One region of the Mesorhizobium sp. FG116 genome, then DNA from elsewhere that is predicted to be linked to it. Evidence: predicted binding sites of a transcription regulator. Region 1 holds the regulator's gene; the other holds the start of a gene.
What was found. Region 1 encodes LexA, which represses DNA repair genes until DNA is damaged. Its sites were predicted from a motif close to TGTTCNNNNTGTGTTCNG; they were not measured.
Positions count from the first base shown of each region.

Region 2: the regulator LexA is predicted to act here: its motif matches at 1,714-1,731, upstream of ACODTY_RS13565 (ATP-dependent helicase).

Region 1 is NZ_JBMDKS010000002.1:273,684-277,194, forward strand. Features, by position in the region: gene ACODTY_RS03280 (ComEC/Rec2 family competence protein) at 1-805, shown strand, start outside; gene lexA (transcriptional repressor LexA) at 1,354-2,073, opposite strand; gene ACODTY_RS03290 (molybdopterin molybdotransferase MoeA) at 2,190-3,395, opposite strand; gene moaC (cyclic pyranopterin monophosphate synthase MoaC) at 3,397-3,511, opposite strand, start outside.
Region 2 is NZ_JBMDKS010000015.1:85,562-89,072, reverse strand. Features, by position in the region: gene ACODTY_RS13585 (FAD-binding oxidoreductase) at 1-318, opposite strand, end outside; gene ACODTY_RS13580 (thioesterase family protein) at 433-915, shown strand; gene ACODTY_RS13575 (hypothetical protein) at 999-1,253, shown strand; gene ACODTY_RS13570 (hypothetical protein) at 1,272-1,520, opposite strand; gene ACODTY_RS13565 (ATP-dependent helicase) at 1,772-3,511, shown strand, end outside.

The sequences.
Region 1 (3,511 bases):
CCTGTACGTGATGGGCAAGGGGCTGTCAGCGATGATCGGCATGTCGGAATGGATCGCGGCGCTTTCGCCACTCGATGCCGTCGGGCTGGTTTCCGCTTCATCGGTGGTGTTGGTGACGATTGCGCTGGTGATCGCGACGATCACGACAACGTGGCTGAGGCTTGCCGCAATTCCCCTGGCGATTGCGGGGTTGTTTATGGTGGCGCAGGTGCGCACGCCCGATTTGCTGATCTCGGAGGATGCACGGCTGGTGGCCGTGCCAATCGGCGAGGAACAACTGGCGGTCAACCGCTCGCGTCCGAATGCGTTCACGATCGACAATTGGCGGCGCGCGCTCGATGCGGAAACGGTTGTCAAACCGCACACGGGTAGCGATCAGACGCTTGTTTCGGTGGCTGATGCGCCGGGGGCTGGCGAGTTCCACTGCGCGAACGATCTTTGTGTGGCGAGGCACATGTCAGGAAAAGTGGTTGCGCTGGCGAAGTCCGAAGCCGCGGCAAGGCCTGCCTGCAAGTTGGCGGCTGTGATCGTAATCGACGATGCGACCGCCTCCGATCCATGCGACCTGCCGTCGGTGGCGATCATCACCAAGCGGCAGCTCGCGAGGCTTGGCAGCGCCGCCGTCTTCCTACCGGACCAGGCGGAGGGCGGGCGTGCACAAGTCAGTTTTGCCGTTGAAGCCGACTATCGGCCGTGGCATGTCCAGCGCCGGTTTTCGCGCGAAGCGCGGGGGCTCGCTCCTTACGAGAAAAAGGAACGCAAAACCCCAGATCACCCCGAGCCGGAACCGATTGCAGAAGACTAGCGGATTTCAACCAAAGCCCTGCCTAAAGCGCGTCGCGATCTTTCAGATTCGCATAACACGCTTTGGCTCTTTGATTTTGTGCATGTCTTTGCCCGAAACCGGGCCCACCTTCGGGAGACATGCACTAGTCCGTTTCAACATGGGTTTTGGATGGCTTCCTCTCACCGCGAAGAACTCCGAACAGATGCTCTGGCTGGCCGTGCATCGTATCGTAGCTGCGCTGACACCAAGGGCATCGAACGGCGGCGCGTGGGCGGGGTCCTGCGCATGAGTGACAGAACCGAGGGGCAGGCATCGGAAACTCCTTCCACCCCGGTCATTTCCCAGAGTGCGTTAAACAGTGACATTGGATGGCGTAGAAGCCATCTGCCAAATTCATAATGAATGTCACGAAATTGTGGCGCTAGGCCTTTGTCTCAAAAGACAAAATGCCTCATTGCCAAATATGGGGTGACCGGGGCGAAGCCGGGAGAAATCAGTTGTTTATCCCATCAAAAAATCGACCGGGCGCGTCAACGCCCGGTCGATATGATGCAACTATGGTTGGTTCAGTAGCGCCGGATCAATCCGACCAGCTTGCCCTGTACCTTGACACGGTCAGGACCAAAAATTCGGGTTTCATAGGCTGGGTTGGCTGCTTCGAGCGCAATCGATGCGCCCTTGCGGCGGAAGCGCTTCAAAGTGGCCTCTTCTTCGTCCACCAGGGCAACGATGATTTCGCCCGGCGTCGCCGAATTGGCATTGCGGATGATGACCGTATCGCCGTCGAAAATGCCGGCCTCGATCATCGAATCGCCCTTGACCTCGAGCGCGTAGTGCTCCCCGCCCGAAATCATGTCCGGCGGCACGGAAATCGAATGGGTCTTGTGCTGGATGGCGTCGATGGGAACACCGGCCGCGATGCGGCCCATGACGGGAATGGAAACCGCCGATGCCGCATCGTCGTCATTGCTGGCGGATTGCAGCCGGGAAGGTTCCTTGACCGGTCGTCCGAGACTACCCTGGATGACGCTTGGCGAGAATTTCCTCGCCGCATTGAGGCCAGGCGCAATCGAATCCGGCAGGCGCAACACTTCAAGCGCGCGGGCCCTGTTCGGAAGCCTGCGGATGAAACCGCGCTCCTCAAGTGCCGTTATCAGCCGATGGATGCCGGACTTGGAGGCAAGGTCGAGCGCCTCCTTCATCTCGTCAAAAGACGGCGGGATTCCGCTCTCTTTCAGTCTCTCGTGGATGAAGAGAAGAAGTTCATGTTGCTTGCGCGTCAGCATTGCGGCCCCCGGTCGCGGTAGAGTCCAGAATCGGAAAACAAACCCGGAACAAACACTATCTGTTCCAGTTGTGTTCCGCAACCGTTTAAAGTTTAATGAATGCGTTGACGATTTGTTCAGCTTAGGCAGAGGATGCGACAGGGTGTACCTGCCTCGGCTGCCGGCGCGAAGGGCTCGCGCACGATGAGGCAACCGGCTGTCGCCATGGTGCGCAGCATCGAGGAATCCTGAACATTGAACGGCGTTGCAATCAGCGCGCTGCCTTGCCGGCTGAGAGTGGCGCGGACGTAGTCCTGACGCAGATCGTTTGCTGCCATCGGTGTGCCCAGGAGTCCCTCGCGAACGTTCTGGCGGAACGGGCGACCGCCGAGGCGAGCGAGCAGAGGTTTGAGGAAAAGCTGGGAGCAGACCAGGCTGGCCACTGGGTTGCCGGGCAGGCCGATGCAACGGATGTTGCCCAAGCGCCCGAACATCAACGGCTTGCCGGGGCGCATGGCGATTTTCCAGAAATCGAGTTTCATGCCTTCGCCGGTGAGAACGCCGTGCACGAGATCGTGGTCGCCGACAGATGCGCCGCCCATCGTAACGATGACATCGGCTTTGGCCGCAACAGCCTGTTTTACCAACGCGGCTATAGCTTCCTTGCGGTCGGCCGCGATGCCGAGATCAAGCGCGCGTGCGCCGACCGACAGGGCGGCCCCCATGACGCCATAGGCGTTCGAGGAAATGATCTGGCCGGGGCCCGGTTCGCTGCCGGGGACAAGCAGTTCGTCACCCGTGGCAATGATGGCGACGACAGGTTGGCGCACGACATCGAGGTGCGATCGATTTGCCGATGCGGCAAGCGACAGTGCTCTTGCGCCAAGCAGGTGGCCCTGTTCCAGCAAGGTGTCGCCTGCGACAAAATCAAGCCCGGCACGCCTGACATTTGCACCGCTGCGGGTCGGTTCGGCGATTTCGATACGGCCGTCCGCCAGACCGCTGACGTTTTCCTGGATGACGACGGTGTCTGTTCCGTCAGGCAATGGCGCGCCGGTGAAAATGCGGGCCGCTTCGCCGTTTCCGACCGTGCCTGCGAAATTGTGACCGGCGGCTATTTCTCCGATAACCTTGAGCCGGGCGGGTGCTTTTGCCACGTCGACGCCGCGCACCGCGTATCCGTCCATGGCGGAAGCTGCGAAGGGCGGCTGGGTGCGCAAGGCGATGACCGGCTTGGCCAGCACCCTGTCATAGGCATCCGCCAGTGCGACGCTTTCGGACGGCAGCGTCTCGACGTCGTCGAGCAAACGCTTGAGAGCCTGGTCGACGGGCAGCAGGGCCATGTCACGCCTCCGATTTGTAATCGCCTGACTTGCCGCCGGTCTTTTCCACCAACCGGATGCCGGAGATGACCATGCCGCGGTCCACCGCCTTGGCCATATCGTAGATGGTCAGGCAG
Region 2 (3,511 bases), on a different contig from region 1:
CATCCGCGACGTATCGAGCGAAATGCCGCCGCCCGGCGCATTCACATGCCCTTCAAGCGAAGACCCCACGCCAAAGGCGATCACTGGAACGCGATGCTCGGCGCAGGCCCGCACCACGTCCTGCACTTCCGCCGTCGTCTCGGGAAACACCACGCCGTCCGGCACCTGGTTCGGAATATAGGTCGTGGTATGTCCGTGTTGTTCGCGGATCGATTGGCCGGTTTGGAAACGTTCGCCAAACCTCTGCTTGAGAATTCCGAGAACGGCGGCGATGCCTTCCTCGTTGCGTTCCACCGCCATCAGGTCGCTAAGAGCCATGTGTCCTCCGCGAATGGGCGAGCCCCGCCCCTTGCCACGCGTCTATCGATCCGTACTGTGCCTTTCAAACCGTGTTGTCCAGCACATCAAATGTCGAATGGAGACCTGCCCCGCATGACCGCTGCCCCTTTGATCTCGCGCGTGATGGATATCGAGAAGGACTGGATCGACTATAACGGCCACCTCAACATGGCTTATTACAACGTGCTGTTCGATCGCGGCTCCGACGAGGCATTCGAGTTGCTGGGCATGGGCCCGACCTACGCCAGGGAGCGCAAGTTCACCATCTACACGGCGGAAGTGCATGTCTGCTACGTCCAGGAAATCCACCTCGACCACAAGGTCAACGTCTCCTTCCATTTGCTCGACTGGGATGCCAAGCGCCTCCACGCCTATCAGGAAATCCGCCACGTCGACGGCTGGCTCGCCGCCACTTCCGAATCGATGTCGCTGCATGTCGACATGAGCGGCCCCAAGGTCGCATCCTTCCCGCCGGATATCGCGGCCAATCTCGAAGCGATGCACGCCGCCCACGCCGTCCTCCCACGGCCAGAGCGAGCGGGCCGCTCCATCGGCATCCGCAGGAAGCCTGCCTGAACAGGGCACGGGCGCAGGCATAAACATGGGGATGACGGCGCGTTCGGTTTGCATCGAATCGCCGCGGCGGTCACTCCAGTGTCATGGACACGCAAAACGATCTGCCGACCAGGCAGCCGCGGCGCGGAGCGGCAAGAAGCGTCCGGCTGGAAGCCGAGCGGCTCGCCGCCGACCCCCGCCTGTCGGACTATGACTTCTGGCGTTCGCTGAAGAACCTCGAAAACCGCATCTTCGAGATCACCTCCAACCGCGAGCCGATCCCCTTCGACATGGTTCGCTGGCGCGCCATCCTCAAGCACGCGCGCTTGCAGCGGAACGCAAGAAGCTACCGCTTCTAGGGTCGGGACCCTTTAATCCTAGAACGTGAAGGAAACCGTCGAGGCAACCGCCATCAGCGCGGCAATGGCGATCAGCACCGCATAGACGCGCGGCATGTCGAACAGGACCACATGGCCGGCAATCCACGCCGCGAAGGCAGCGCCCAGCGCGAAAAGAAAGCCGTTTCGGTCGCCCGCCACCAGATTGGCGGCCATCAGGCCGCCAAGGATAAGCGCGCCGAACACGATGATGACCGCAATGCCGGCCTTGTCGAAATTGTCGTCCATTCCTCGTCCCTTGTCGCCAGCAGGCCCCGACACAACGCGGGCCATCGATGCGCGCTTTGACCGCGACAGACTTAAACGACTAGGCCGCAGGGGCAAGGCCAAACTCGCCTTCCGTGCCGATAAGCTTGCACGGTGTGGATTTCCGGAAACGCTCTATCGCCCATTTGCAGGCCGCCCTCACCTGAATCCCAGCGTGAACAAAACACCAACACCGCTGGCCTTTCTGGCCCGAATCACTACATTCGCACCAGATGTCCGGTTTTCCAGACGACGACATGCCATTCTTTGACGAACCTGCGCGGCGGCCTGCTGCTGCGGGGGGATCGTCCGCGCCCACCGGCATCGCCGCGCGCGCCATGGCCGCACGTCACGGCCAGAGCGGCCCGCCCGATTACCTGAGCGGCCTCAACCCCGAACAGCGCAAGGCCGTCGAAACCACCGAAGGCCCCGTCCTCGTGCTCGCCGGCGCCGGCACCGGCAAGACGCGCGTGCTCACCACCCGCATCGCGCATATCCTCGCTACCGGCAGGGCGTGGCCGAGCCAGATCCTCGCCGTCACCTTCACCAACAAGGCCGCGCGCGAGATGAAGCATCGCATCGGCATGCTGGTCGGCGAAGCCATCGAAGGCATGCCGTGGCTCGGCACCTTCCACTCCATCGGCGTCAAACTCCTGCGCCGTCACGCCGAACTCGCCGGCCTGCGCTCCGACTTCACCATCCTCGACACCGACGACGTCATCCGTCTCATCAAGCAGTTGATCCAGGCCGAAGGGCTGGACGACAAGCGCTGGGCGCCGCGCACCTTCGCCCAGATGATCGACGGCTGGAAGAACAAGGGCCTAGGCCCCGCCGACATTCCGGAAGGCGACGCCCGCGCCTTCGCCAATGGCCGTGGCCGGGAACTCTACAAGGCCTATCAGGACCGCCTGACGACGCTGAACGCCTGCGATTTCGGCGACCTTTTGTGCCATCCGATCCGCATCTTCCGCGCCCACCACGACGTGCTGGCCGAATACCACAACAAATTCAAATACATCCTCGTCGACGAGTATCAGGACACCAACACCGCCCAATATATGTGGCTGCGCCTGCTGGCCCAGAGGCCAAAGCAATCTGCCAGTGTCCCGGCCGCAGGCCGAGGCGGCGACCGCCGCCCGCCCGACGTTTCGGGCGCGCCCGCGCAGGCCAGCGAGCGAAGCGAGCGCTCGGCCGTGAGCGTAAACATCTGCTGCGTGGGCGACGACGATCAATCGATCTACGGCTGGCGCGGCGCGGAGGTGGACAACATCCTGCGCTTCGAGAAGGATTTCCCCGGCGCCACCGTCATCCGGCTGGAGCGCAACTACCGCTCCACGGCCCACATCCTCGGCGCAGCCTCGCACCTCATTTCCCACAATGAGGGGCGGTTGGGCAAAACCCTGTTCACCGACCGGCCGGACCCGGAGGACGCCAAGGTCAACGTCCATGCCGCCTGGGATTCCGACGAGGAAGCCCGCGCCGTCGGCGAGACCATCGAGGCCTACCAGCGCGGCAAGCATCCGCTCAACGACATGGCGATCCTCGTGCGCGCCTCCTTCCAGATGCGCTCCTTCGAAGACCGTTTCATCGAGATCGGCCTGAACTACCGCGTCATCGGCGGCCCGCGCTTCTACGAGCGCCAGGAAATCCGCGATGCGCTGGCCTACCTGCGCACCGTCGCCAACCCCACCGACGACCTCGCCTTCGAGCGCATCGTCAACGTGCCGAAGCGCGGCCTTGGCGAATCCGCCATCCGCCAGATCCACGACACGGCGCGGGCCTTGCGCGTGCCGATGCTGGAAGCCGCCGGCAAGCTTGCCGAAAGCGACGAGCTGAAGCCCAAGCCCCGCGCGGCTCTGCGCGAGGTCGCGGCCAATTTCGCCCGCTGGCAAAGCCTCATCGACACCACGCCGCACACCGAACTCGCCGAGACCATCCTCGAAGAGAGCGGCTACACCGACATGTGGAAGAAC